Regions from separate parts of the Streptomyces sp. NPDC056738 genome, predicted to be linked through region 4. Evidence: riboswitches for the same ligand, from Rfam matches in the RefSeq annotation. Region 4 holds a riboswitch; each other region holds the start of a gene.
The links. Region 4 has a riboswitch for cobalamin ahead of ACFRIC_RS20360 (ribonucleoside-diphosphate reductase subunit alpha). Riboswitches for the same ligand answer to the same signal wherever they lie in the genome.
Positions count from the first base shown of each region.

Region 1 (7,108 bases), on a different contig from region 4:
ACAAGGAGCGCGAGGCGGAGGACGGGTTCGACGGGTCCTGGGTCGCCCATCCCGGGCTCGTCCCGGTGTGCCGTGAGGTGTTCGACGGTGTCCTGGGGGACCGGCCCGACCAGACCGACCGGACGCGGGACGACGTGGACGTCCGGGCCGCGGACCTGCTGTCGGTGCGCCGGATCACCGGACCGCCCACGCCGGAGGGCGTGCGCACCAACATCGCTGTCGCGTTGCGGTACTTCGCCGCCTGGATGCGGGGTCAGGGAGCGGTCGCCCTGTACGGCCTCATGGAGGACGCGGCGACCGCCGAGATCGCCCGCGTGCAGATCTGGCAGTGGCTGCGACACCGGGTGATCGACCGGCTGGGCGTGGTCGACATCCTCGACGAGGAACTCGCCGCGCTCGGATCCGAGTACCCGTGGGCGGACCTCGACGCCGTGCGCGCACTCTTCGAACGCACCGCCCTCAGCGGCGAGTTGCCTCTCTTCTTCACCCCGGACGCCTACTCCGGGCACCTCGTGCGGCACGCGGAGCCCCGATCGTGAGCGCCGGCTTCCGGCGCGTGGGCGTGGTCGGGGGCGGCCGGATGGGCGCGGGCATCGCCGAGGTCTGCGCGCGGGCCGGACTGGACACGGTGGTCTGCGAAGCCGACGCGACAGCCGCCCGCGCAGCCCGCGAACGAGTGGCCTCCTCTCTCGAACGGGCCGTACGCCGAGGCAAGTTGGAGCCACAGGCAGCGCGGGACGCCCTCGCCCGCATCGTCTTCACGGGCACTCTGGACGACCTGGCCGACCGGCAGCTCGTCGTCGAGGCGGTCATCGAGAACGCCGACGCCAAGACCGAGGTGTTCGCCGCCCTCGACAAGACCGTCGAGGATCCGGGTGCGGTGTTCGCGACGAACACCTCCTCCTTGCCGGTGATGCGGCTCGGGATGGCCACGAGCCGTGCCGACCGCGTGGTGGGACTGCACTTCTTCAACCCGGTGCCGGTGCTGCCGCTGGTGGAGGTCGTGGCCTCGCTGCACACCTCGCCGGAGACCGTGACCGCGGTGGAGGACTTCGCCACGGGCACGCTCGGCAAGACGGTGATCCGCTCACGGGACCGAGCCGGCTTCGTCGTCAACGCCCTGCTGATCCCGTACGTACTGGCGGCCGTCCGGATGGCGGAGTCGGGCTTCGCCACGGCGGCCGACATCGACACCGGCATGGAGCTGGGCTGCGCCCATCCGATGGGCCCGCTCAAGCTCGCGGACCTGATCGGCCTGGACACCGTCGCCTCGATCGCGGAATCGCTCTACGACGAGTTCAGGGAACCCCTCTACGCCCCGCCCCCGCTGCTCCAGCGCATGGTCGAGGCGGGACTGCTGGGCCGGAAGACCGGACGGGGATTCCACACCTACGGCCAGGCGACAGCCTGAACATCCTGCCCCGACCGGGCCGAGGGCCGGACCGCACTGCCGACCGAGGGAGCCGGCGGACGCCTCACGGGGGGAGGGCGACGGGAAGCGTGGGGGCGGCGCTTCCCGTCGTCACCGCGCCCGTGTCCCCGTCACCATCCGAATGCCGGACGGGGTCGGCCGCGCGGGCGGATTGCCCTAGGGTGGGCGGTGCAGCTGGTTCGCCCCGTCCGCCAGGCGGGATGCGTCGTAAGAGGGAACCCGGTGGGAATCCGGGACTGCCCCGCAGCGGTGAGCGGGAACGACCGCCGTCATACGCACTGGGTCCGACGAACCGGGCCTGGGAAGCGACGGCCAGTAGGTGTCTCGTATCGCTCGTACGAAGTGTGTACGAGGAGACGTGCCCGTGAGTCCGAAGACCTGCCCGTTGCCCGCGCGCGAAAGGACTCGTGCGCGGATGTCCCGGTGACCTCGTGGGCGGGTCGGCGTACATATCGGACGGAAGATCGCGCCGTGCCGCGCGAGGTCGGTTCCGCCCGGTCCGTCACCCCTTCGCGCTCGCGTCCCGTCACCGGGATCCCAGGGAGATATCTCGCGAAGGAGATTTCCGTGACAGCGAAGTCCGCGACCGCGGCAGCACGGGCCACCGTGTACGGCTACCCCCGCCAGGGACCCGACCGGGAACTGAAGAAGGCGATCGAGGGCTACTGGAAGGGCCGCGTCACCGCCGACGCCCTCCACCGCGCCGCCGCCGACCTCCGCGCCGCGAACTGGCGCCGGCTCACCGAAGCCGGTGTCGACGAGGTCCCGACCGGCGACTTCTCGTACTACGACCACGTCCTCGACACCACCGTCATGGTCGGCGCGATCCCCGCCCGCCATCGGGCCGCCCTGGAGGCGGACGCCCTGGAGGGCTACTTCGCCATGGCGCGCGGTACGCAGGATGTCGCACCGCTGGAGATGACCAAGTGGTTCGACACCAACTACCACTATCTGGTGCCCGAGTTGGGCCCTGACGTGGTCTTCACGGCCGACTCCACCCGGCAGGTCGCCCACCTGAAGGAAGCGCTCGCCCTCGGACTGGACGCCCGTCCGGTCCTGGTCGGGCCGGTCACCTACCTGCTGCTCGCCAAACCCGCCCCGGGCGTGCCCGCGGACTTCGAACCGCTCACGCTGCTGGACCGCCTGCTGCCGGTGTACGCCGAGGTCCTCGCCGACCTGCGCGCGGCCGGAGCCGAGTGGGTCCAGTTGGACGAGCCCGCCCTCGTTCAGGACCGCACCCGGGCCGAACTGGACGCCGCCGCCCACGCCTACCACGCGCTCGGCAGCCTGACCGACCGGCCCAAACTCCTGGTCGCCTCGTACCTCGACCGGCTCGGCGAGGCCCTGCCGGTGCTGGCCAAGGCCCCCGTCGACGGGCTCGCCCTGGACTTCACCGACGCCGCGGCGGCCAACCTCGAGGCCCTCGCGGCCGTGGGCGGTCTGCCCGGCAAGCGACTCATCGCGGGTGTCGTGAACGGCCGCAACATCTGGATCAACGACCTGGCCAAGTCCCTCGCCACCCTCGGCACCCTGCTGGGTCTCGCCGACCAGGTCGACGTGTCGGCGTCGTGTTCCCTCCTCCACGTCCCGCTCGACACGACCGCCGAGCAGGACATCGACCCCCAGATCCTGCGCTGGCTCGCCTTCGCCCGCCAGAAGTCCACCGAGATCGCCACCCTCGCCCAGGGCCTGCGCCTCGGCACCGACGCGATCGCGGGCGAACTCGCCGCGAACCGCGCCGACTTGGCCTCGCGCGTGAACTCACCGATCACACACGACCCCGCCGTCCGGGCCCGCATCACGGCCGTCACGGACGCCGACGGCCGCCGCTCACAGCCCTATGCCCGGCGGGCACCGGCTCAACGAGCCCGTCTCGGCCTTCCCCTGCTGCCGACCACCACGATCGGCTCCTTCCCGCAGACCGGCGAACTGCGCACCGCCCGCGCCGACCTGCGGACGGGACGCATCGACGCGGCAGGCTACGAGGAGCGCATCCGGGCCGAGATCCAGGAGGTCATCGCCTTCCAGGAGAAGACCGGCCTGGACGTCCTGGTGCACGGCGAGCCCGAACGCAACGACATGGTCCAGTACTTCGCCGAGCAGATGACGGGATACCTGGCCACGCGGCACGGTTGGGTGCAGTCCTACGGAACTCGCTACGTCCGTCCGCCGATCCTGGCCGGGGACATCTCCCGCCCCGGACCGATGACCGTGCGCTGGACGACGTACGCCCAGTCGCTCACCTCCCGGCCGGTGAAGGGCATGCTCACCGGCCCGGTCACCATGCTCGCCTGGTCCTTCGTCCGCGACGACCAGCCCCTCGGCGACACCGCCCGACAGGTCGCCCTCGCCCTGCGGGACGAGGTCGACGACCTGGAGACGGCCGGGACTTCGGTGATCCAGGTGGACGAGCCCGCCTTGCGCGAGACGCTGCCACTGCGGGCCGCCGACCGCCCAGCGTACCTCGCGTGGGCGACCGAGGCGTTCCGGCTGACCACCGGAGGCGTACGGCCGGACACCCAGATCCACACCCACATGTGCTACGCCGAGTTCGGGGACATCGTCCAGGCCATCGACGACCTCGACGCCGACGTCATCAGCCTCGAAGCCGCCCGCTCGCACATGCAGGTCGCGCGCGAGCTCGCCGCGCACGGCTATCCGCGTGAGGCCGGGCCCGGCGTGTACGACATCCACTCGCCGCGGGTACCCAGTGCGCAGGAGGCCGCCGCGCTCCTGCGGACCGGGCTCGAGGCCATTCCCGCCGAGCGGTTGTGGGTCAACCCCGACTGCGGCCTGAAGACCCGCGGTTGGCCGGAGACCCGCGCCTCTCTGGAGAACCTGGTCGCCGCCGCCCGCGAGGTTCGCGAGGAACTCTCCGCCCGCTAGCCAGAGGCCCCATCGGCCGGGGGAGGAAGCAGCCACACCGCCTCCTCCCCCGGCCCCGGGTCGAGACCGCGCCGGCTCTCACCAAGTCACCTGGTGTCCGACCGTGCGCCCAGCACCGACCGATGCCATGGATACGACAGGACTCGCCCCCTCACGCGCCGCTCAGTAACGCCACTCTCTTGCACTTGCACGTAATATGCAACAAGCTGTCGGAATCCTTACCGCCTGTTCGCGACAGGGAGCCCCGCCATGCCCCGTCTACTGCCGAGCACCGGACCACAACGCGTCCTCGCCGCCTCGAACTTCGTCTACACCGTCGGCAGCGGCCTGTACCTGACCGCCGGGGTTCTGTACTTCACGGAGGCGGTTCATCTCCCGGCCGGCCAGGTGGGACTCGGACTCGGCGCGGCCGGACTTGCCGCCCTCGCCCTGGGCGTCGCGGTCGGTCATCTGGCGGACCGATACGGAGCACGCGGCGTCTACATCGCCACCCTGGTGGTGCAGGCACTGGCCACGGCCGGCTTCGTGCTGGTGGACGGCTTCTGGTCGTTCCTTCTCGCGATCACCACGGCCGCCGGAGCCAAAGCGGCCGGGAAAGCCGCCCACGGTCCCCTCATCAGGCACTACGGAGGGAACCGGCCGCAGGAGTTCCGCGCCTATCTCCGCGCCGTGACGAACGTCGGCGTCTCCCTCGGTGCCGTGGGAGCGGGGCTGGCCGTCCAGGCCGCCACGCTCACGGCCTATCAGCTCATGGTCATCGGCAACGCGATCGCCTTCGCGGTCTCCGCGGCGCTGCTCGTCGCGCTGCCGCCGGTCACCCCCCTCGCCGCCACCGGCGGTCCCCGCTGGATCGCCCTCAGAGACCACCCCTACCTGCTGCTCACGGCACTCGACGGCATCATGGCCGTCCAGTTCAAAGTCCTCACCGTGGCCATCCCTCTCTGGCTGGTCGGCGCCACCACAGCCCCGCACTGGCTCATCTCGGGGACCATGCTCACCGGCACCCTCATGGTCGTCGCGCTCCAGGTGCGCGCCAGCCGCAACGTCGACTCCCCCACCGCCGGCGGACACGCCTACCGCCGTGCGGGCGTCGCCTTCCTCGTCTCCTGCTCACTGATATCCCTGTCCGCCGGCATCCCCGGGTGGGCCGCCGCGAGCGTGCTCCTCACCGCCGTGGTGATCCACACCGTCGGCGAACTCTGGCATTCCGCCGCCGCCTTCGAGGTGTCCTTCGCCCTCGCCCCGCGGCACGCCACCGGCCAGTACCTGGGCGTGTTCGGTCTGGGCATGGGCCTGGCCGAGGGGCTCGGTCCGGCGTTGCTCATCTCGCTGTGCATCACCTGGGGGCGCCCCGGCTGGTACGTCGTGGGAGCCCTGTTCGCGCTGACAGGTCTGGCAGCACCACCCGCGGTTCGCTGGGCGCTACGCCGTCAGCGTGCCGGGCAGACGACGACCGGTCCCCTGAAGCAGGAGGCACAAGCAGCCTAGGGGTCGACTCCGTCAATCCTTCGAGGGTGCTTGTGGTGCTTCACGGCGCTCGACAGCCAACACCCGGCCGTTCAGGCTTCCTTGTCAGCTCACTTGGCCGCCCTTCGGCCCGATGCCGTTGATCCTGGCCGGAGTTCCGTCCGGGGCGAACGAGTGGTGGAAGGTGAAGGCATGCGGCACGGAGCCGTGGTCGTGGAGGTGCTCCAGCCTGGACACCCCGTCCCGCCAGGTGGGTGTCACGTCGTCGGCGGTCCACCAGCACACGTAGTTCGGGAATCCCGTCCTCTCGAACCAGTCGTAGCGCCGGTTCAGCGCCTCACGATGCAGACCGGTGTACACGGCCTCGAAGGCGGAGCCCAGGTCGGTCCAGAGGGAGAGCGTCGCGGCCAGGGCGGTGGTCTCCACCGTACGGCCCTTGTCGTACCAGGCCGGTACGGCGAACTCGCCCCACGCACCCCAGTCCGCTTCGAAGAGCATGCCCCGGTCACCGCCCGCCGCCTCTGCGCGCGCGAGGTACCCGGGGTGCCGGCCGATCTTCCGGTAGACGGCCTCACCGACGTCGTAGAACTCGCGGGTGAGAGGTGCGGGATCGGCGAGAGGCGACTTCAGGACGCCGAAGGTGTACAGCGCGAGTCGGGGCATGCGTGTCTCCCTGGTCGGGGGGCTGGCGTGGGGCCGGTTCGGCGGCTTGCGCACGGGGGCGAGGGCTCGTAGGGGCGTGACCACTCGCCCCGTCGCGGGGTGGCCCAGCCTGAAGGAACTCCTGCGCGACCGTGGGCGATCGCCGAGGACCAGGTGAAGGTAGCTGCCGCTGCGGGCCCTGTCGAAGTTGCGTTTTCCGCGCCCGAGTGGCCTCTCGCACCGGTCATCGCGCGCACTGGACGCGGAGCGCTCCGGACCGTCAGCAGAAGGGCTCCCGCATGTCAACGTCCATGCGGGAGCCCTGGGTTGTGCCGCCTGCGGGTGATGGTCGAGAAGACGATCACGAGCAGGTCGTCTGTGCGGACGTGGACGTGGGGACGCTCACCGCGTCACGACCCGCCCGCCGCGCTCACGGCGCGAGCAGCAGGCTGTCGCCTCGCTCCTTGGCGGCGGCGTAACGCCGGGCCACGTCCTGCCAGTTGACGACGGCCCACATAGCGTCGATGAAGTCGACCTTCTGGTTCTTGTACTGGAGGTAGAAGGCGTGCTCCCAGGCGTCGAAGACCAGGATCGGCGTCGAGCCCTGGCCGACGTTGCCCTGGTGGTCGTAGACCTGCTCGACGATCAGGCGGCCGCTGAGCGGCTCGTACGCGAGGACGC
Region 1 is NZ_JBHTZF010000001.1:480,648-487,755, forward strand. Features, by position in the region: gene aceB (malate synthase A) at 1-539, shown strand, start outside; gene ACFRIC_RS01945 (3-hydroxybutyryl-CoA dehydrogenase) at 536-1,411, shown strand; cobalamin riboswitch at 1,591-1,833, shown strand; gene metE (5-methyltetrahydropteroyltriglutamate--homocysteine S-methyltransferase) at 2,000-4,318, shown strand; gene ACFRIC_RS01955 (MFS transporter) at 4,568-5,806, shown strand; gene ACFRIC_RS01960 (DUF3291 domain-containing protein) at 5,891-6,448, opposite strand; gene ACFRIC_RS01965 (superoxide dismutase) at 6,858-7,108, opposite strand, start outside.
Region 1: it holds a riboswitch for cobalamin, as region 4 does, so the genes downstream of both, metE (5-methyltetrahydropteroyltriglutamate--homocysteine S-methyltransferase) here and ACFRIC_RS20360 (ribonucleoside-diphosphate reductase subunit alpha) in region 4, are expected to answer to the same signal.

Region 2 (7,108 bases), on a different contig from region 4:
TCCAGGAGGCGGGCGCGACGGCCGACCTGGAGCTGGCGTACACCCTCGCGGACGGTGTGGAGTACATCCGGGCGGGCCGCGAGGCGGGCCTGGACGTGGACGCGTTCGCGCCGCGGCTCTCGTTCTTCTGGGCGATCGGCATGAACTTCTTCATGGAGATCGCCAAGATGCGGGCCGCGCGCCTGCTGTGGGCCAAGATGGTCCGGCAGTTCGACCCGAAGAACGCCAAGTCCCTCTCCCTGCGCACCCATTCGCAGACGTCGGGATGGTCGCTGACCGCTCAGGACGTGTTCAACAACGTGACGCGGACGTGCGTGGAGGCCATGGCGGCCACGCAGGGCCACACCCAGTCGCTGCACACCAACGCGCTGGACGAGGCGCTCGCGCTGCCCACCGACTTCTCCGCGCGGATCGCCCGCAACACCCAGCTCATGATCCAGCAGGAGTCCGGAACGACCCGGGTCATCGACCCGTGGGGCGGCAGCGCGTACGTGGAGAAGCTGACGTACGACCTCGCCCGCCGGGCCTGGCAGCACATCGAGGAGGTCGAGGCCGCGGGCGGCATGGCGCAGGCCATCGACGCCGGCATCCCGAAGCTCCGGATCGAGGAGGCGGCGGCCCGCACGCAGGCCCGCATCGACTCCGGCCGCCAGCCGGTCATCGGCGTCAACAAGTACCGCGTGGAGACCGACGAGCAGATCGACGTGCTCAAGGTCGACAACTCCTCCGTGCGCGCGCAGCAGATCGAGAAGCTGCGCCGGCTGCGGGCCGAGCGTGACGGCCGGGCGGTCCAGGAGGCGCTGGAGGACCTGACGCGGGCGGCGGCCGGTGAGGGCAACCTGCTGGAGCTGGCGGTGCGCGCGGCCCGCGCGAAGGCCACCGTCGGCGAGATCTCCGACGCCCTGGAGAAGGTGTACGGGCGGCACGCCGGCCAGATCCGTACGATCTCCGGGGTGTACCGCAACGAGGCAGGGGAGTCCCCGTCCGTGGACCGTACCCGGGTGCTGGTGGACGCGTTCGAGGAGGCCGAGGGCCGGCGCCCGCGCATCCTGGTCGCCAAGATGGGCCAGGACGGTCACGACCGCGGCCAGAAGGTGATCGCGACCGCCTTCGCCGACCTGGGCTTCGACGTCGACGTCGGCCCGCTGTTCCAGACGCCGGGTGAGGTCGCCCGTCAGGCGGTGGAGGCGGACGTGCACATCGTGGGCGTCTCGTCGCTGGCCGCCGGGCACCTCACCCTCGTACCGGCGCTGCGCGAGGAACTGGCGGCGGAGGGCCGGGAGGACATCATGATCGTGGTCGGCGGGGTCATCCCGCCGCAGGACGTGCCGACGCTGCTGGAGATGGGCGCGGCGGCGGTCTTCCCGCCCGGGACGGTGATCCCGGACGCGGCGTACGACCTCGTCCAGCGGCTCTCTGCCGACCTCGGGCACGACCTGTGATCCCACTCGACACCTATGTCAAGGGTGTGCTCGACGGGAAGCGGGCGCTGGTCGCCCGCGCCATCACGCTCGTCGAGTCCACCCGGCCCCAGCACCGCGCGCTGGCGCAGGAGTTGCTGACCGAGCTGCTCCCGTACAGCGGGAAGGCCCGGCGCATCGGCGTCAGCGGGGTGCCGGGCGTGGGCAAGTCGACGTTCATCGACGCGTTCGGCACGATGCTGACCTCGCTCGGCTTCCGGGTCGCGGTCCTCGCCGTCGACCCGTCCTCCACCCGTACGGGCGGCTCGATCCTCGGTGACAAGACCCGTATGGAGCGCCTGGCCGTGGACCCGGCCGCGTTCATCCGCCCCTCCCCCACGGCCGGGACGCTCGGCGGGGTGGCGAAGGCGACCCGCGAGTCGATCGTGGTGATGGAGGCGGCCGGCTACGACGTGGTGCTGGTGGAGACGGTCGGCGTCGGCCAGTCCGAGACCGCGGTCGCGAACATGGTCGACTCCTTCCTCCTGCTGACGCTGGCACGTACCGGGGACCAGTTGCAGGGCATCAAGAAGGGTGTCCTGGAGCTGGCGGACGTGATCGCCGTCAACAAGGCGGACGGCCCGCACCAGCGGGACGCGCAGTCGGCGGCACGTGAACTGGCGGGCGCGCTGCGGCTGATGCACGGCAAGGACGCCGTCTGGACGCCGCCGGTGCTGAGTTGCAGCGCCCGTGAGTCGGCCGGTCTGGACACTGTCTGGGACCGCCTGGAGCAGCACCGGACGCTGCTCGACTCGACCGGCCGCCTCGCCGAGAAGCGCCGTGACCAGCAGGTGGACTGGACCTGGACGATGGTCCGGGACGAACTGCTCGGCCGCCTGCACGCCGATCGGGCCGTACGGGAGGTGGCCCCCGACCTCGAACGCCAGGTCCGGGAGGGCGAGTTGACGGCCACGCTCGCGGCGGAGCGCATTCTCAAGGTGTTCGGCGGCGAAAGCCGCTGAGTCGGACGGCGGTGGCGGGGCAGGTCGGAGCCCGGCCACCGCTCGAAGCCGCGTGCGCGGGCCGACCGCAGCGGTGTCGGTCGGCCGCGCGCACGGTCCACAACCAGCCCTGTCCATGCGGGCGTTGCGGCGGTCCGGCCATGAACACGGCACGCGTGGCCACCGTACACAGGAGCACCGGAAACCTTCCGGTGCTCCCGCTCTTGGGCCCTCCTGTGCTCCCCACGGGTCTTCGAGCCGGGCGGGCGTCGCTACCGAGCGAGGTACAGATGGTGCCGAGAACCAGAGTGGGATCACCGCGGGCGCGGTACGTCAATACGCCTGCCGCGCACGTTCAGGACGCGTTCAGGTCGACCTTGTCAAGGTTCGACCGAGATCGAATCCCCCACACACCGCAGGAGCACCCCTTTGACGACGAAATCGGTGATGAAGAAGCTGCCCGAGGTGACGCTGGCCTTCTGGATCATGAAGATCGCCGCGACGACCCTGGGTGAGACGGCGGGTGATCTGTTCGCCCAGACCCTCAAGCTCGGCTACTTCGTGACCACGATCGTGCTGTTCCTGCTCTTCGTCGTGACGCTGGTCGTCCAGCTCAGGTCCCGCCGGTACAACCCGTTCTTCTACTGGACCGTGATCCTGTCGACCAGCATGGCCGGCACCACGATGTCGGACTTCATGAACCGCGATGCCAGCGCCAAGTACCTCTCGGGCGGCGCCTCCTCGCTCGGCTGGGGCCCACAGGGCCTCGGTCTGGGCTACCCCGAGGGAGCGGCGATCCTCGTCTCGCTCCTCCTGGCGATCTTCCTCGCCTGGAAACTGAGCGGGATGACCTTTCAGATCCGGGACATCGTCACCTTCCGCGGCGAGGCTCTGTTCTGGTCGGCGATCCTCGTCTCCAACACCCTCGGTACGTCGATGGGGGACTTCCTCTCCGACAGCTCCGGCCTCGGCTACCTGGGCGGGGCGCTGCTCGTCACCGGCGTACTGGCGGTGCTCGTCGCGCTGATGAAGGTGCCGACGGTGTCGAACGCCCTGCTGTTCTGGATCGCCTTCGTCCTCACCCGGCCGCTGGGCGCCACCGCGGGCGACTTCCTCACCAAACCGCTCGCCAAGGGAGGTCTCGACCTGGGCACCGCGGGCTCGTCGGCCGTGCTGCTCGCCGTCCTGCTCGGCCTCATGGCCTACGCACAGGTCCGGGAACGCCGAGACGCCGGGCCCGGCCCGGAGGCGGAGGCGCTCCGGCAGGAAGCCGGCCGTCGATGAGACCGGCCTCGGGCATGTCTCCAGGGCCCTGACGCGAGAGAGCCCCTCGGAACATCCGAGGGGCTCTCTCGCATTCCGGACCGGTCAGCTCGCGGCCGGGACCGAGTGCCCGGAAGGTACCTTCGCGGGCTTGGGGTTGAGCATGCGTTCGGCCAACTCGCCGAAGGCCAGGCCGAATCCGCCCCACAGGACGGTCTGGATGGCCAGGGCGGAGAGCCTGAAGCGCCACAGCAGCGTGGCCGGGAAGTCCGTGGGGACCTCGTTGACGGCGGGCAGGAACGCGTAGGCCAGGCCGATCACCACGGCGAACGCGGCCACCGCGACGACGGTGGCGTACCAGGCGCCCAGAGCGGGAGCCAGGCGCTTGCCGAGGATGGTGGCGGCGACGGCCAGCAGCACGCTGAGGACCATCATCAGGAAGTACAGGGCGGTCCGCTTGCCGATGGTGTCGGGGTCGCCGACCGACGGCGGGTTGGCCGGGTACTTCAGGAACGGCACGACGTACACGGCGAGGAGCGCGGTCCCGGACAGCAGGAGCGCGGTCGCGCGCGGGCCGAAGCGGCCCACACGGCCGAGGGCGAAGCAGTAGGCGAGCGCCGCGATGCCGCCGAAGGAGACGCCGTAGACCAGGACACCGGTGGCCAGGCCCGCGGTGGACTGGAGGCTGCGGGAGACGAGTTCGACCTCGTGCCCGTGCGCGTGGGAGTGCGCCTCCTCGAAGCCGATGGCGCTGTCGACGCTCGGTTCACCGAGCAAGTAGGCGACGACCAGGGCCAGTACACCGGCCGCGAGGCCTGCGAGCATGCCGCGTACGAGGAGGTTTCTTACCGTTGCGGAGTTCATGACGAGTGCTCTTCCTCGCGTCAGTGGCAGGGGAAGCCGAGCAGGTGGCGGGCGTCGTGCACCCACTCGTGGACGTCCTCGCCGGAGACGACGGAGGTGGCGCCCTGTTCGGCGCCGACGAAGTACAGCAGGACCAGCATCAGGATGCCGAAGAAGGCCGCCCAGGGGACGATCGCGCCGATCGGCAGCTTGGCGGGGAGAGCGGGGGTGGTGGCTGTCGGCGGAGCGACGGTCTGCGCCATGGCAGGACCTCCTCGGGAGTTCGCGTCCCATCTCGGTGGTGCACAGGATGCCGCCTACGGGTCTGACTCACGAGGTCCCGGCGTGGCCGGGACGGCTCGTTCACAGTGGCGCGACCGTGCCGGATTTGCACCGGCTTCCGTCTTGACGTCATCGATATCGGACCGACCGTACCGCGTGGCGCGTACCTGGCCAAGACCGCGCCGACCGGGGTGATCTTCCTCTCGTCCCAGGTGACACGCCCGTCCTCAGCCTTCTTCCGCCCCCGCACCCGTGCCGGACTCGCCCTCGGACAGCCCGAGTTCACGCTCGCCCAGCGGCGTGAAGAAGCGCTCGACGTCGGCGTCGGTGACCTCGGCGAGTGTGGCCGGGAACCAGCGCGGCCGGCGGTCCTTGTCGATGATCTGGGCCCGGACGCCCTCCACCAGGTCGGGGGCGGACAGGGCGGCACAGGAGACGCGGTACTCCTGGTCGAGAACACGCTCCAGCGATCCGAGCCGCCGGGCGCGGCGCAGGGAGGCCAGCGTGACCTTCAGAGCGGTGGGCGAGTTGCCGAGCAGGATCTCCGCCGTCTCCTTCGCGGCCGGGTCGTCGGTCGCGAGCAGCCGCCGGACGATCTCCTCGACCGAGCCGGCGTCGTAGCAGGCGTCGATCCACCCGCGCCGCTCGGCGAGTTCGGCCGGCGGGGCGGGCCGGGCGTGAGCGGCCACGGCCTCGGCCACGGGCCGGTCGGCGAGGTCGGACACGAACCCCTGGAGCGAGGAGGCCGGCAGGAAGTGGTCGGCGAGGCCGCACAGCAGCGCGTCCCCGGCGCCGATCGAGGCGCCCGTCAGGGCGAGATGGGTGCCGAGTTCGCCCGGGGCGAGGGCGAGCAGACGGGTGCCGCCGACGTCGGGGACGAAACCGATGCCGGTCTCGGGCATGGCCACGCGCGAGCGCTCGGTGACGATCCGCACGCCGCCGTGGGCGGAGATCCCGACGCCGCCGCCCATGACGATGCCGTCCATGACCGCCACGTACGGCTTGGGGTAGCGGGCAATGCGGGCGTTGAGGTGGTACTCGTCGCGCCAGAAGGCGGCCGACGCGGTGCCGTCCGCGTCGCGCGCGTCGTCGTGGACGACCCGGATGTCGCCGCCCGCGCACAGGCCGCGCTCCCCGGCCCCGGTGATGACGACGGTCTCGACGGCGGGGTCGTGTTCCCAGGCGGTGAGCGCCCGGTCGATCCGCCGCACCATCGCGTGGTTCAGGGCGTTCAGCGCCCTGGGCCGGTTGAGGGTGATGCGGCCGACGCGTCCTTCGGTGCGCAGCAGGACGGATTCCTCCACGCCGGAAGCCTGGGGGCCGGACGCCTCGGGGCCGGATGCCTGGGAGCCGCTCATCCGAACGCCTGCGCAGGGCGACGGGTCACGATGACGCGCATGATCTCGGTGGTTCCTTCCACGTCCCGGCCGCGCGGGTCACCACGGCCTCCGAACCACCGTACCCACCACACCCGTCCCGCGATCGAACGGCCCGCGCGGTCAGTTCCTCCGGCCTGGCTGCGGCGAGGACACGGATCACACGTCCACCGGGAGCCTGCGGAGCGAGGTGTCACCGCCGTCCGGGACGCGGCCCCTCGGCACCGGAAGGACGACACCAGGGCGCCGGCGACTTCGGCCCCCGCCCCGGCCACCGGGCTGACGGCGGTGGGGTGCGTCGGCGCCGGGCGGGGCGCAACCGCTCGAGCACGTCTCGCCTCCAGGCCGCCAACTGCCCCAACTACCCCAGTTTCACGACCCGTTCGACCGTCCCAGGCCCTGTCGTGGAACCGATCAGGTGTACCCAGGCGCAACCGAGCGTGGCTCTGGTCCAGGTGGGGAATGGTTGGCTGCGTGGGCGGGGTACCGGCGTGGTGTGCGATCACGGAGCACCCATCGAGGCTGGAAACGATCACCGATGGGAGGGTCGGCGGGGTCTGGCCGAGGGGCCTGCCCGGCGTGGCTCGGGCTGCAGGGAGTCCGGTGTGGAAGCCGCCGCCGATTGCCCGTGCACGGGTGAGCCGAGGGGATGCTGCTGATGATTGACCCAGGTCTGGCCGCGCGGGCACGGCATCTGCTCGCCCATCACCCGCAGCGACTCTCCGATGACGAGTTCCTCGCCGAAGCCACAACGCTCCACGACCTTGTAGAGGACCCTCCTACCGAGCAGCCGGCCCACGAGGCGGTCTTGTTGCGACGCCGGATGACGCAGATCTGGTCACGGTCCGAGCAGACCGCGATGCCACCCGTTGAGTTCCGGTATGGACTCTTTCGTGCGGGGCACCTCGACGAGCCCGGGCCGTTCCGGCAGTTGAGGGGGCAC
Region 2 is NZ_JBHTZF010000001.1:690,420-697,527, forward strand. Features, by position in the region: gene scpA (methylmalonyl-CoA mutase) at 1-1,442, shown strand, start outside; gene meaB (methylmalonyl Co-A mutase-associated GTPase MeaB) at 1,439-2,422, shown strand; gene ACFRIC_RS02815 (hypothetical protein) at 2,831-3,685, shown strand; gene ACFRIC_RS02820 (CbtA family protein) at 3,770-4,528, opposite strand; gene ACFRIC_RS02825 (CbtB-domain containing protein) at 4,549-4,770, opposite strand; cobalamin riboswitch at 4,811-4,956, opposite strand; gene ACFRIC_RS02830 (enoyl-CoA hydratase/isomerase family protein) at 5,017-6,147, opposite strand; gene ACFRIC_RS02835 (CHAT domain-containing protein) at 6,815-7,108, shown strand, end outside.
Region 2: it holds a riboswitch for cobalamin, as region 4 does, so the genes downstream of both, ACFRIC_RS02825 (CbtB-domain containing protein) here and ACFRIC_RS20360 (ribonucleoside-diphosphate reductase subunit alpha) in region 4, are expected to answer to the same signal.

Region 3 (7,108 bases), on a different contig from region 4:
CTGGTACCGCGCACGCCGGTCGGCGGTCACGCGGCCAACGGATTCACCGTCTCGGTCGAACAGCGCTTCACCCACCTGCGGGTCAACCAGCACCCCGACGGGGGCATCGCCCGGCTGCGCGTGTACGGCGAGGTCGTGCCCGACCCGCGCTGGCTGTCCGCCCTCGGCACGTTCGACGTGGTCGCCCTGGAGAACGGCGGACAGGTCGAGGACGCCTCCGACCTCTTCTACTCACCCGCCACCAACACCATCCAGCCCGGCCGTTCGCGCAAGATGGACGACGGCTGGGAGACCCGCAGGCGACGCGACGACGGCAACGACTGGATCCGCTACCGGCTCGTCGCCCGGTCCGAGATCCGCGCCTTCGAGATCGACACGGCGTACCTGAAGGGCAACAGCGCCGGCTGGGCCTCGGTCTCGGTGCGCGACGGCGACGGCCCGGACGCGGGGGAGTGGACCGAGATCCTGCCCCGCACCCGCCTCCAGCCCGACACCAACCACCGCTTCACCCTCGCCGCACCCGCCGTCGCCACGCACGCGCGCGTGGACATCTTCCCGGACGGCGGCATCTCCCGCCTGCGCCTCTTCGGCTCCCTGACGGAGGAGGGCGCGTCCCGCCTGACGGCACGCCACCAGGAACTGGGCGGCTGAGCGGCCCGGTTCGGCCCGCAGCCGGGCACACCACGGGGGACTCCGCTCCTCCGGAAGGGGCTCCCCCTTCCGGAGGAGCGGGCTCAGCGCATGCCGGGGCCGCCCCCGATCGGATCCTCGCTCGTCATGCCGCGTGTCCGCCGTCCACCGCGAACTCCGCCCCCGTGACGTATCCCGCCTCGCTCCCCGCCAGGTACGCGACGAGCGACGCGACCTCGTCGGCGGTGCCGAAGCGGCCCACGGCGGTCAGCGCGCTCTGGCCCGGCGCGTACGGGCCGTCCGCCGGGTTCATGTCGGTGTCGACGGGACCGGGATGGACGATGTTGGCGGTGATCCCGCGGCCGCCGAGCTCCCGCGCCAGCGCCTTGGTCAGGCCGACCAGCGCGGACTTGCTCATCGCGTAGAGCGTCCCTCCCGGACCGGGCACGCGCTTGGCCATGCAACTGCCGATCGTGACGATCCGCCCGCCGTCCCCGAGATGCGGCGCGGCCGACCGGGAGGCCAGGAAGACGCCCCGGACGTTCACGTCGAGCACCCGGTCCACGTCCGCCGGGGTCAGGGACTCCAGCGGACCCAGGACCCCCACCCCCGCGTTGTTGACGAGGACGTCGAGCCGCCCGAACTCCGCGACGACCCGGTCCGCGACCGTGCCGGACTCCGTCGCGTCGGAGGCGTCCGCGCGCAGGGCCAACCCCCTGCGCCCGAGCGCCTCGACACCCCGTACGACGTCCTCCGCGGCCTCCTTGCCGCTCACATAGGTGATGGCCACGTCCGCGCCCTCGCGGGCCAGCCGCAATGCCGTCGCGGCCCCGATGCCCCGGCTCCCGCCGGTCACGAGGGCCACCTTGCCGTCCATGTCTCGCTGAGAGGTCTGAGAGGTCTGAAGGGTCTGAGAAGTCATGAACCCATCCCAGCCGCCGCGGCCGCGGGACGCTGGCGGCGAACGGACACCGACATCGGCGGATGACATGATGACCGGCGACATAGGGCGACGGCGGAACGAGGAAGCCGGTGTGAATCCGGCGCGGTCCCGCCACTGTGACCGGTGAGCGCGCTCCGGCATGCCACTGCCCCGACCGGGGTGGGAAGGCGGAGCGCTCGGGGATCCGGGAGCCAGGAGACTCACGCGGTCGCCTCCTCGATCGACACCGGGGCGGATCTCCCCGGGAGGGGAGTGGTGCGCTGTGCCCAAGACGCCGGCGGAAGAGATGTCGGGGGAGTCCGCGGCGGTGCGCGGACCCGTGCCGTGCCGGGTCGTCGTGTGCCGGGACTGCTGCTGCGGCAGTCCCAAAGTGACCGGGGTGGACCACGCCGCACAGACCGCGCGGCTGCGCGCCGAGGTACCGGTGCGCGTCTCCGAGTGCCTCGACGTGTGCGACCAGGCCAACGTCGTCGTCGTACAGCCGTCCGCGGCGGGCCGGGCGGCCGGCGCGCGGCCCGTCTGGCTCGGACTCGTCAACGACCCCGAAGCGACCGAGGACATCGTGACCTGGGTACGCGCCGGCGGTCCGGGCGTCGCTCCGCCGCCGGACATCCTCGACCTGTACACCTTCACCCCGCCGGGGCGCCCGGCCGACTCCTGAGCCTGCGCACGCAGGGGCCGGCCGACCCGCCCCGGGGCGCCGAATGCGACGCCCCGGGGCATTTTGACGCCGTGTCAGGACGCAACGGGCCAAGGCCGTTTGCGTCCAGTCGATCTCTCTTCCACCCCGCCTGACCTGCGGCGAAAGTAGTTCTTGCCACCGGGCGACCCGCCCGGGACGACCTCCACGGCTGCACCTGCAGGGCAGCCGGGCGGTCGGTGACGTGCCTTCGCCCGTACGACTTCCACGCCGCAGGAGAGATCATGAAGTTCAGCCACGCCGTCCGCCGTACCACCGCAGCCGTCGCCGCCGTCGGCGCGATGTCCCTCGGCATGGTGGCCACCACCGCCGGCGCAGCACACGCCGTCGCGTCCTGCTCCGGGGACGTGTCGATGTACGGCACGCTCTCGGACGGCCGGCTGACGTACACGCAGATCGCGCCGGACACCGGCAACCGCGTCAAGACGCTCATCGGCCCGAACCTCGGCTTCACGCCCAAGGCGATGGCGACGCTCAACTTCAACACGGTCCTGGTCACGTCGACCACCGGCGACCTCTACCGCGTCGACATCCAGACCAACAACACCTCCCTCGGGGTCGCGGGAGTCGTCAAGATCTGGGACGGCGGCTGGACCTTCGACAAGATGGTCTACGACGGAGCCGGCCACCTCTACGGGACCGTCGACGGCCAGCTCCACCAGTACGTCGTCTCCCAGCCCAAGCCGGCGGGCTCGGAGCACATAGGCCAGCACGTCGTGATCGACACCGGCTTCGTCCTCAAGACGCTCGCCGCCGCGGGCGACGACCGCATCGTCGCCTCGACCGCCGACGGCCGGCTGCTCAGCTACAAGATCAACGGAGTGGACGACTGGGACCTCTCCGTCCTCAAGGCGAGCGGGTGGTCGGCGGTCGACTCGCTCTCCTCGCCGGGCGGCGGCCTCTACTACGGCCGCACCAACGGCGGCATGTACTGGTACTCCGACGCCGACCCGACCGACGGTGACGGCGGCGACATCACGTACCACTCCGACGACCCGGTGGACGCCTCCGGCTGGACCCAGAGCCTGTTGTCGGCCTACGCCAACAACTGCGCCTACGTGCCGGCGGCGCCGCCGAAGTCCGTCCAGGGCGGCACCATCTACCGCAGCGAGGTCATGGACCGGGCCAAGAACTGGTACAACCGCAACGTCCAGTACGACCAGGGCGCCTCCGCCGTGGACGTCGACGGCGACCACTCCTACCGCACCGACTGCTCCGGCTTCGTCTCCATGGCCTGGCACCTCACCACCTCGCTGACGACCGAGACGCTGCCCAGCGCGAGCACGCAGATCAGCAAGACCGCCCTCCTGCCCGGCGACGCGCTGAACGACTACTCCGAGCACGCCGTCATCTTCGCGGGCTGGAAGAACCAGGACGCGGGCACCTTCTACTACTACTCCGAGAGCAGCCCGGCCACGGACATGAACTACTCGACCGCGAACATCAACAGCGGTGACATCAGCGGCCACCCGGCCTCGGACTACGTCGCCCTGCGCTACAAGAAGATTGCCTGACACCCCACTTGACGCCTCGAAGGCCCCGCCGATCCCCGGCGGGGCCTTCGAGGCGTTCGCGCGCCCTGGGAGACGTCTGCCCTGCTCCGGCCCACGCCGAAAAGGGCGGTGCCCCTCGCCACGAGGGGGCACCGCCCTTTTCGGACTGGCGGACTGGCGGACTGGCGGACTGACGGGCCGACGGGCCGCGGCAGCGGCGAGCCGCAGCCGTACGCGGCGGGCGGGCTACTGCCAGCCGGCGTCCGTCGGAGCGACCTGCCAGCCGGCGTCTGCCGGAGCGACCTGCCAGCCGGCGTCGGAGGCGAGAACGGAGGAGGCCGGAACCGCGTCCGCCGTGGACCGGTGCGTGACCACCGGCGCGGCGAGAGCCGCGGCGACGACGAGGGAGGTGACCGCGGCGGCCTTGGCGATGCGGGTACGAAGCATGGCTGTTTCCGTTCCTTCCGGGACGAGATGCGGTGTCCGGCCTGGTGTCGCGCCCCGCGGTGGCGCTCTCCTCGGCCGGTGACTCATAGGTTCGTCGCAGCTCAGGCCAGAGGAAAGGGTTCACGGATGGACGGAAGCGGCCTTGGACCGATGCGTCCAGGCAGGCCGTTTCAGTCCACCGGCTGCGGCTCGAAGGCCAGGGGCATCAACGGCACCCCGGCACCGGTCGGCCGCGCCCCGGCCAACTGCGGTACGACGCGGAGCAGTCGGCGGGTGGCCCGCACCGCTCGTTCCTCCGCCTCCTCCAGCGTGTCCGCCAACAGGTAGAAGCCAAGGGTGAGTTCGACCGCCGAGACGGTGTGCACGGCGACGTGCTCGACACCGTCGCGGGGCACGATCGCCGCTCGCACCAGAGTTCTGATGTTCGGTGGCGGCTCGTCGCCGTACGGCAGTTCCAGATATGTGTGGACCAGGTACATGCGGTCCAGAATCTCAACGCGATGCGCCGACAAGTCGGCTCGCGTGATGGCCAGTTGAGGCCTTGGCCGGTTTGGTCCTTCCCCCTGTGGCGATCCCCGGTCCTCTGCGAAGATCATCGTGGGACAGGGGAGGGTCTGTGGAAACTGGGGGGAACCGGATGCTGACCGCACTTGGACTCGATACGGCCGCGGAGACGGTGTACCGCGCCATGCTCAGAAGTCCGGCAGCCGGTGTCGCGGCCCTCGCCGACACCGTGGGACTGTCCGGGGACGAGGTGCGCGACGCCCTCGACACGTTGAGCGAGCTGGCCCTGGTGCGCCCGGCCGCGGGGGACGCCGGCCGGCTCCGGGCCGTCTCCCCGGACATCGGCATGGAGATCCTGATGGGCCGCCAGCAGGCCCAGTTGGCGGCCCAGCAGCAGCGCCTCGAATCCTCCCGGGCCGCCGCGGCCCAGCTCATCTCCGAGTACGCCGAGCTCCGCCCGGCCACCAGCCATCCCGGGGTGGAGCAACTCGTCGGCCTCGACCAGATACGCGACCGGCTGGCCGTACTCACCCGCGAGGTGCGCGAGGAGTTCCTGGCCTTCGCCCCGGGCGGACCGCAGACCGCGGAGAACATGGCCGCCTCCCGGCCCCTCAACGAGGACCTGCTCGGCCGCGGGGTGCGCATGCGCACGATCTACCTCGACAGTGTCCGTACGAACCGGCCCACCGTCGAACACGCCACCTGGCTGGCCCGGCTGGGCGGCCGGGTCCGCACGGTGCCGTCCCTGCCGACCCGGATGATCCTCATGGACCGGGAGACCGCCATGATCTCGGTCAGCAGCGACGACACCGCCGCCGGCGCCGTCCTGCTGACCGGCCAGGGCACGCTCACCGCCCTGTGCGCGCTCTTCGAGACCACCTGGGAATCCGCCCAGCCGCTCGGCGAGACCGTCCCCACCGACCCGAACGGACTCACCGGCCAGCAGACGACCACGCTGCGGCTCCTGGCCGAGGGCCACACCGACGAGGCCATCGCCAAACGGCTCGGGGTCTCCCACCGTACGGCCCGCCGGATCGCCTCCGAACTCATGGAACGCCTGGACGCCCGAAGCCGCTTCGAGGCCGGCGTGAGGGCCGTCCAGCAGGGCTGGCTCCCGCCGCGCCCCTGAATCAGCGCTCCTGAACCAGCGCTCCTGAACCCTTGCCCGGGGGCCGCCGGCCGGTCGGGCGATGTCCGAAGGCGGCGGCCCCGGAAACCGGGACCGCCGCCTTCGCCGGTCAGCGGACGCGGTTCGTCCAGCCGACCTCGACATAGGTCGTGCGGACCACCGGGTCGGCTCCGGCGGCGCCCCTTTCCAGAACGCGGCTCGTGTCCGGGTCGAGGACATAGCGGAGGGAGTACGGGACGGACACGGGCTTGAAGCCCGGCTTCTCCACCCGCGTGGACCCGCGGAAGACGATCTCCGTGCCCGTACGGCCCCGGCTGTCCTTTACTCCGGACTTCACGGTCAGACCCGGTGTCCTCGCGACGATCCGAAAGAGCGCGGAGCGCAGCTCGGGGCCCGCCGGTGACGTCTCCAGCAACGACAGGACCTGCTCGAACCGTTCCTCGGGGTCCTTGGAGAACCAGGCCTTCAGCTTCTCCGGGTCGGTGGGCAGACGGTCGAACTCCGTCCAGGACAGGCGCTTGTCGCCGACCTTCCAATTCACCGTGCTGCTACCGGACTTGCGCGGCTTCGCGTCCCCCTTGCGAACCCAGGTGGTGCCCGCCCGGGTGCAGTAGACGGCGTACGTGGCCGTCCTCCGGCCGTCCTTCGACGTGTAGTGGACCATCCAGTACGTTCCTTCGTGCGCCCCCGCCTTCGCGGAGACCTTCGCCATACCGTTCAGGAACTCCGAGGCCGACGAGACCGTCGACACCGACCTGTCCGTCACGTCCCGCACCGGATACACGGCCGCCCCCGCCGCGATCGCGGCCACCGCGGCGGCCGCCGCCAGGATCCCTCCACGCCGCGAGAGCCGGCGCCGCCGCGGTGCCGTGCCCGGCTCGTCGGGGCCGAGGACGACCACATCGTCCTCGGGCACGTCCATCGGGGGCGCGAGGGAGGCCGCCGGGCCGCCGCGTCGGGCCGTGGCGAGGGGGATCGCACCCTCGTACTCCGCGGGGGCGGGCGCCCGTGCGGCCTCGCGTGCCGCGACGAGCGCCAGGATGTCGCGTACGGCCCTGACCTTGGCGTCCGAGGGCGGCGCCACGGCTCCGGCCGCGATCAGTTCGTCGGCGCCGGGGAAGTCGAGGAAGTCGTCAGATTCGGTCTTCTCGGTCATGTCAGGTCTCCTGACAGGTCGAAGGGGGCGCCCGAGCGCAGACGGCTGCGCGCGCGGTGCAGACGGGTGCGGGCGGTCGCCGCGGGTATGCCGACCACGCCGGCGG
Region 3 is NZ_JBHTZF010000008.1:124,322-131,429, reverse strand. Features, by position in the region: gene alc (allantoicase) at 1-651, shown strand, start outside; gene ACFRIC_RS22160 (3-oxoacyl-ACP reductase family protein) at 776-1,552, opposite strand; cobalamin riboswitch at 1,650-1,775, shown strand; gene ACFRIC_RS22155 ((2Fe-2S) ferredoxin domain-containing protein) at 1,860-2,234, shown strand; gene ACFRIC_RS22150 (tachylectin-related carbohydrate-binding protein) at 2,498-3,787, shown strand; gene ACFRIC_RS22145 (hypothetical protein) at 4,013-4,213, opposite strand; gene ACFRIC_RS22140 (hypothetical protein) at 4,384-4,692, opposite strand; gene ACFRIC_RS22135 (helix-turn-helix domain-containing protein) at 4,851-5,846, shown strand; gene ACFRIC_RS22130 (hypothetical protein) at 5,956-7,002, opposite strand; gene ACFRIC_RS22125 (RNA polymerase sigma factor) at 6,999-7,108, opposite strand, start outside.
Region 3: it holds a riboswitch for cobalamin, as region 4 does, so the genes downstream of both, ACFRIC_RS22155 ((2Fe-2S) ferredoxin domain-containing protein) here and ACFRIC_RS20360 (ribonucleoside-diphosphate reductase subunit alpha) in region 4, are expected to answer to the same signal.

Region 4 (7,108 bases):
TCGGTTCGAGGCCGGTGCCGCTCGGGCCCAGGTGGGGCCGTTCGTGGCGCCATGGCCGGAAGTGGGGTTCTCGGCGCTCTGAAACGGCAGCCTGTGACGCGCGTAGCACGAGCAGGGAGAGGTGCGTCATGGGCATGCCAAATCAGTCGTCCCGGTGTGCCGCGGTGCGTGGCGTGACGGGACGGCCAGAACGTAACCGGGGGGAGAGACGCGCGAACAGCCGTGCCGGAAGAACTTTGCCGCTCCATGGACGGGGATTGGCACGGCGATTGGAGGTGCGGGGGCAGTACGTGACGAAAGCCGGGCCGCAACAGGCGGCCCGGCTCTCATCAGTGACGAACGGTCAGAACTCCCCGAAGGCCAGAACTCCTCGAAGGCCAGAACTCCTCGAAGGTCAGAACGTCCCGACGATCAGAGCTCCCCGGCGATCAGAAGTCCTCGTCGAAGTCGACGCTGCCCTCCACCGCGACCTGGTACGCGGACGGCCGGCGCTCGAAGAAGTTGGTCAGCTCCTGGACACCCTGGAGCTCCATGAAGGAGAACGGGTTCTCGGAGCCGTACACCGGCGCGAAGCCCAGCCGCTGGAGGCGCTGGTCCGCCACGCACTCCAGGTACTGCCGCATCGACTCGGTGTTCATGCCCGGCAGGCCCTCGCCGCACAGGTCACGGCCGAACTGCAGCTCCGCCTCGACGGCCTCGCGCAGCATGTCCGTCACCTGCTCCTGGAGCAGGTCGTCGAAGAGGTCCGGCTCCTCCTTGCGGACGGTGTCGACCACCTCGAAGGCGAAGCTCATGTGCATCGTCTCGTCGCGGAACACCCAGTTGGTGCCGGTCGCCAGGCCGTGCAGCAGACCCCGGCTGCGGAACCAGTACACGTACGCGAAGGCCCCGTAGAAGAAGAGCCCCTCGATGCACGCGGCGAAGCAGATCAGGTTCAGCAGGAAGCGCCGGCGGTCCGCCTTGGTCTCCAGCCGCTCCAGCTTCTCCACCGAGTCCATCCACTTGAAGCAGAACTGCGCCTTCTCGCGGATGGAGGGGATGTTCTCGACCGCGTCGAAGGCCGCCGAGCGGTCCTCGGGGTCGGGCAGGTAGGTGTCGAGCAGCGTCAGATAGAACTGGACGTGCACGGCCTCCTCGAAGAGCTGACGGCTCAGGTACAGCCGCGCCTCGGGGGAGTTGATGTGCTTGTACAGCGTCAGCACCAGGTTGTTCGCCACGATCGAGTCGCCCGTCGCGAAGAACGCGACCAGCCGGCCGATCATGTGCTGCTCACCCGGCGTCAGCTTCGCGAGGTCGGCGACGTCCGAGTGGAGGTCGACCTCCTCGACGGTCCAGGTGTTCTTGATCGCGTCCCGGTAGCGCTCGTAGAAGTCCGGGTAGCGCATGGGACGCAGGGTGAGTTCGAAGCCCGGGTCGAGCAGATTCTTCTCGGTTGAGCTCATTACTGGCAGGCCTCGCAGGACTCGGGGTTCTCAAGGGAGCAGGCGACGGCGTCGGGGTCGGCCGCCTGCTGGACGGGGATCGTGGTCTCGGGCCGCGCCTGGGCCTGGGCCGCGCGGGCGATGCGCGTCGCGGGCCGGGACCGCAGGTAGTACGTCGTCTTCAGGCCCGACTTCCAGGCGTAGGAGTACATCGAGGAGAGCTTGCCGATGGTCGGCGTCTCCAGGAACAGGTTCAGCGACTGGGCCTGGTCCAGGAACGGGGTCCGGGCCGCCGCCATGTCGATCAGGCCGCGCTGCGGGATCTCCCACGCCGTGCGGTACAGGTCGCGGACGTCCTGCGGGACCCAGGTGAAGCCCTGCACCGAGCCGCTGGACTCGCGCAGCGCCTCACGGGTCTGCGCGTCCCACACGCCCAGCTTCTTCAGCTCGTCCACCAGATAGGAGTTGACCTGGAGGAACTCGCCGGAGAGCGTCTCGCGCTTGAACAGGTTCGACACCTGCGGCTCGATGCACTCGTACACGCCCGCGATCGAGGCGATGGTGGCGGTCGGAGCGATGGCGAGCAGCAGCGAGTTGCGCATGCCGACCTCCGCGATCCGCTGCCGCAGGGCCGCCCAGCGCTCCGGCCAGTTCAGCTCGACGTCGAAGTGGTCCGGGTGCAGCACGCCGCGGGCGGTACGGGTCTTCTCCCAGGCCGGGAGCGGTCCGTTGCGCTCGGCGAGGTCCGCGGAGGCCTCGTACGAGGCGAGCATGATCCGCTCGGCGATCCGGGTGGACAGCGCGCGGGCCTCGGGCGAGTCGAACGGGATCCGCAGCTTGAAGAAGACGTCCTGCAGGCCCATCGCGCCGAGACCGACCGGACGCCACTTGGCGTTGGAGCGGCCCGCCTGCTCGGTGGGGTAGAAGTTGATGTCCACCACGCGGTCGAGGAAGGTCACCGCGGTGCGCACGGTCTCGTCGAGCCGCTCCCAGTCGATGTCACCGCCGGTCACGAACGCGCCGAGGTTGACCGAGCCCAGGTTGCAGACCGCCGTCTCCCCGTCGTCCGTGACCTCCAGGATCTCGGTGCACAGGTTCGAGGAGTGGACCGTGTGGCCCGGCTCCGCCGTCTGGTTGGCGGTCCGGTTGGCGGCGTCCTTGAAGGTCATCCAGCCGTTGCCGGTCTGCGCGAGGGTGCGCATCATGCGGCCGTAGAGGTCGCGGGCCGGGATGGTCTTCCGGGCGAGCCCGGCCTCCTCGGCCTTGCGGTAGGCCGCGTCGAACTCGTCGCCCCACAGGTCGACCAGTTCCGGCACGTCGGCGGGGGAGAACAGCGACCAGACGCCGTCCTCGTTCACCCGGCGCATGAACTCGTCCGGGATCCAGTGCGCGAGGTTCAGGTTGTGCGTACGCCGGGCGTCCTCACCGGTGTTGTCGCGCAGCTCCAGGAACTCCTCGATGTCGGAGTGCCAGGTCTCCAGGTAGACCGCGGCCGCTCCCTTGCGCCGGCCGCCCTGGTTCACCGCGGCGACCGAGGCGTCGAGCGTCTTCAGGAACGGGACGATGCCGTTGGAGTGCCCGTTGGTGCCGCGGATCAGCGAACCGCGGCTGCGGATGCGGGAGTAGGACAGTCCGATGCCGCCCGCGTGCTTCGACAGCCGCGCCACCTGGTGGTAGCGGTCGTAGATGGAGTCCAGCTCGTCCAGCGGCGAGTCGAGGAGGTAGCAGGACGACATCTGGGGGTGCCGCGTACCGGAGTTGAAGAGCGTGGGGGAGGAGGGGAGGTAGTCGAGGCGGCTCATGAGCCGGTAGAGCGCGGCGACTTCCTCCACGGAGCGGACGGTGTCGTCCTCCGCGAGACCGGAGGCCACCCGCAGCATGAAGTGCTGGGGCCTCTCGACGACCTTGCGGGTGATCGGGTGCCGGAGCAGATAGCGGCTGTGCAGCGTGCGCAGCCCGAAGTAGCCGAACCGGTCGTCGCCCTCGGCGTCGATCAGCGCGTCGAGGCGGTCCGTGTGCAGCCGCACGAACGCGGCCGTACGGTCGGCGATCAGGCCCTCGTGGTGGCCGACGGCGACCGACTCGGAGAAGGTGGTGACGCCCTGGGAGGCGGCCTCGGCGGCGATGGTGATCGCGAGCAGCCGGGCGGCCAGCCGGGAGTAGGCGGGGTCCTCGGAGATGAGACCCGCGGCCGCCTCGGTGGCCAGTTCGCGCAGCTCGGCCTCGTCGGCGCGGGCGGACCGGCCGCGCAGCGCCGCCGCGGCGACCCGGCCGGGGTCGGCGTCGGGGAGGTCGGCGGTCAGATCCGTCAGGGTCCGCAGCAGCGCGGTCCCGGGACCGTCGGTCTCCACCGGGGCCTGCTGCGCGGTCACTGAAGCCGGATCGGCTGGCGCGATGGTCACGTGGGGCTCTCCTCGCTCGGCACGGGGCCTTACGGGGGGCACGGGGCACACGGGAGCGCTTTCGGGCAGCAGCGCTCCGCGTCCACCGGCCCATTCCGCGAGGCCCGGACGTCGTCGGCACCCGGGCCGGTCGGCCGGGGCGCGCTGTCGGCAGGTCCTCGGACTGACGCGAGTACGGGCACACGCAGACGCGAACACGCACAAGTACACCGTTGCGGGACAGTTCCGGATTCGCACCGGATTCCCCTGCGGCGACAGCGACCATGAGCATACATCTTGTGCCGGGCTTCGGGACTACCCCCACATGTTGTGTCCGCTCGATGTCCGAGAGCGCTACGGAGCGTGCTGGAGCGTCAACTCGTAAGTGAGCAGCCGGATGTCGTCGAGCTCCGGGAAGGGGTTCCAGTCGCGCTCCGGAGTGCGGGTGAAGCCGATGCGCTCGTAGAGCCGGTGGGCGCTGTGCATCGTGCGCTGGGTGGACAGCACGAGGCGCGCGCAGCCCTCCAGGGCCCGTGCCCGCGCCACGCAGGCGCGCACGAGGGCCTCGCCCGCGCCCCGGCCGCGCGCCTCCCGCGCGACCGCCAGCATCCGGATCTCGGCCTCCCCCTCGTGCGCCGAGTCGGCCATGGGGCTGCCGTCCGCCGCGAACGTGACACTGCCGAGCACCCGGTCCCCCTCGGCGGCCACCAGCACCTCGGCGACGGCCGCGCGCCCCGCGACGTCCCGCAGCCTCGTGAGGTACGCGTCGCTCTCCCCGAAGTCGAGCAGCCCGTCCCCGAGATAGGCCCGGGCCGCGATCTCGCCGATGACGGGGTACTCCTCGGGCCGCGCCGGCCGGATGACGATGTCCATGCGGGCGAGTGTGCCCGACCGGCACGGCGACGGGCCGCCGGTTTTTCACCGGTGGCCCGTCGTTCACGACTGTCCCGGCACCGGCCGGTGGGCCGGTCCCGTCCCGGAGCTCGCCTAGTGGGTCGCGTCCGCCGTGGCCGGCGGGAGTTCCGTCTCGACGCCCGGATCGCCGGAGTCGGCCGTGTAGTCCCCGGGCGAGGTCTCGTCCACGCCCTCCGGGGCCTTGAGCGCCCTGAGGACGAAGGTCAGGACGACGGCCACGGCCACGTTCAGGACGAACGCCGTCAGACCGATGTAGCCGATCTCCCCGATGCCGGGGATCTCCTTCGAACTGCCGCCGAAGTGCTTCTGCGTCGGGGAGGCCACGCCGTAGGCGGCGATCGTGCCGTAGAGCATCCCGACCGCCCAGCCGCCCAGCAGCGCCCAGCGGTGGAACCAGCGGGTGAACAGACCGCCGACCAGCGACGGGAAGGTCTGCAGGATCCAGATGCCGCCCAGCAACTGGAAGTTGATCGCGACGGTCTTGTCCATGGTCAGGACGAAGACCAGCGCGCCCACCTTCACCAGCAGCGAGACCAGCTTGGAGACCCGGGTCTCCTGGCGCGGGGTCGCGGCCGGGTTGAAGAAGTCCTTGTAGATGTTGCGGGTGAAGAGATTCGCGGCAGCGATCGACATGATGGCCGCCGGGACGAGCGCGCCGATGCCGATGGCGGCGAAGGCGACGCCCGCGAACCAGTCGGGGAACATGTTCTCGAAGAGCTGGGGGATGGCGAGCTGGCCGTTGGTGACCTTCACGCCCGCCGCGATCGCCATGAACCCGAGCAGGGCGAGCAGGCCCAGCATCAGCGAGTACAGCGGCAGGATCGTGGTGTTGCGGCGGATCACCTCCCGGCTGCGGCCGGACAGCGTCGCGGTGACCGAGTGCGGATACATGAACAGGGCCAGCGCCGAGCCGAGCGCGAGGGTGGCGTACGTCCACTGGCCCGCCTCGGCGGGGACGACCCCGCCGGCGCCCGCGGCCGTGTACTTGGCGCCCGCCGCCTTGAAGATCTCGTCGAAGCCGCCCAGCTTGATCGGGATGTAGATGATCGCCACCGCGATCACGATGTAGATCAGGGTGTCCTTCACGAACGCGATCAGCGCGGGTGCCCGCAGCCCCGAGGAGTAGGTGTACGCGGCCAGCACGCCGAAGGCGATGAGCAGCGGCAGGTCCTTGACGAACCAGTTGGTGCTGTCGCCGCCGCCCACGCCCATCACGTCCAGGACGGCCTGGATGCCGACCAGTTGGAGCGCGATGTACGGCATGGTGGCGAGGATGCCGGTGACGGCCACGGCGAGGGACAGGCCCTTGGAGCCGAAGCGGCCGCGCACGAAGTCCGAGGTCGTCACATAGCCGTGGCGGTGGGAGACCGACCACAGGCGGGGCAGGAAGGTGAAGATCAGCGGATAGACCAGGATCGTGTACGGCACCGCGAAGAATCCGGCCGCGCCCGCCGCGTAGACCGCCGCCGGCACCGCGACGAAGGTGTACGCCGTGTAGAGGTCGCCGCCGAGCAGGAACCAGGTCACCCAGGTGCCGAAGGACCGTCCGCCCAGGCCCCATTCGTCGAGGGTGTGCTCGTCGGCGGCCCTGCGCCAGCGTGCCGCCAGGAAGCCCATGACCGTGACGGCCAGGAAGAAGAAGATGAAGACGCCGAGAGCGACGCCGTTCACACCGTCGTTCATGCTTCCGCCCCCTCCTTCACGGAGGTGCGGGCCCGCTGGTCACGCTTCCACAACTGGTAGGCGATCACCGTCAGCAGGGTGGAGAGGGGTACCCACAGCAGTTGGTACCAGTAGAAGAACGGGACACCGATGAACGCCGGGTCGGTCTTTGTGTAGGAGCCGACCCACAGCATCGCCACGAAGGGCGCGAGCAGACAGAGGGCGATCACCACTCGTACCGGTGTCACCACGGGTGGTTTCACTTCGGGCAGGTCTGACATCGGGCGACTCCGTCCCCTCATCGATCACCTGGGTAACGCGCAGGCAATCTAGGGGACGGTCCGGCTTTAGGGAACACCGCAGCACGGACGGTGTGTGGAGGGTTCGTGTCGGGCACGGGGGTGTGTCCCGTGCCCGTGGACGGCTCCCGGTCGCTCAGTCCTGCGGGCGCTTGAGGCGGGCGACGAACTTGTACCGGTCGCCCCGGTACACCGAGCGCACCCATTCCACCGGCTCGCCCTGCCGGTCGAGCGAGTGGCGGGAGAGCATCAGCATGGGCAGGCCCACGTCGGTGCCGAGCAGTCCGGCCTCGCGCGGGGTGGCCAGCGAGGTCTCGATGGTCTCCTCGGCCTCGGCGAGGTGGACGTCGTACACCTCGGCCAGGGCGGTGTAGAGAGAGGTGTACTTGACCAGCGACCTGCGCAGGGCGGGGAAACGCTTGGCGGAGAG
Region 4 is NZ_JBHTZF010000007.1:220,244-227,351, reverse strand. Features, by position in the region: gene ACFRIC_RS20365 (ribonucleotide-diphosphate reductase subunit beta) at 429-1,442, opposite strand; gene ACFRIC_RS20360 (ribonucleoside-diphosphate reductase subunit alpha) at 1,442-3,823, opposite strand; cobalamin riboswitch at 3,955-4,104, opposite strand; gene ACFRIC_RS20355 (GNAT family N-acetyltransferase) at 4,157-4,675, opposite strand; gene mctP (monocarboxylate uptake permease MctP) at 4,790-6,400, opposite strand; gene ACFRIC_RS20345 (DUF3311 domain-containing protein) at 6,397-6,660, opposite strand; gene ACFRIC_RS20340 (GntR family transcriptional regulator) at 6,815-7,108, opposite strand, start outside.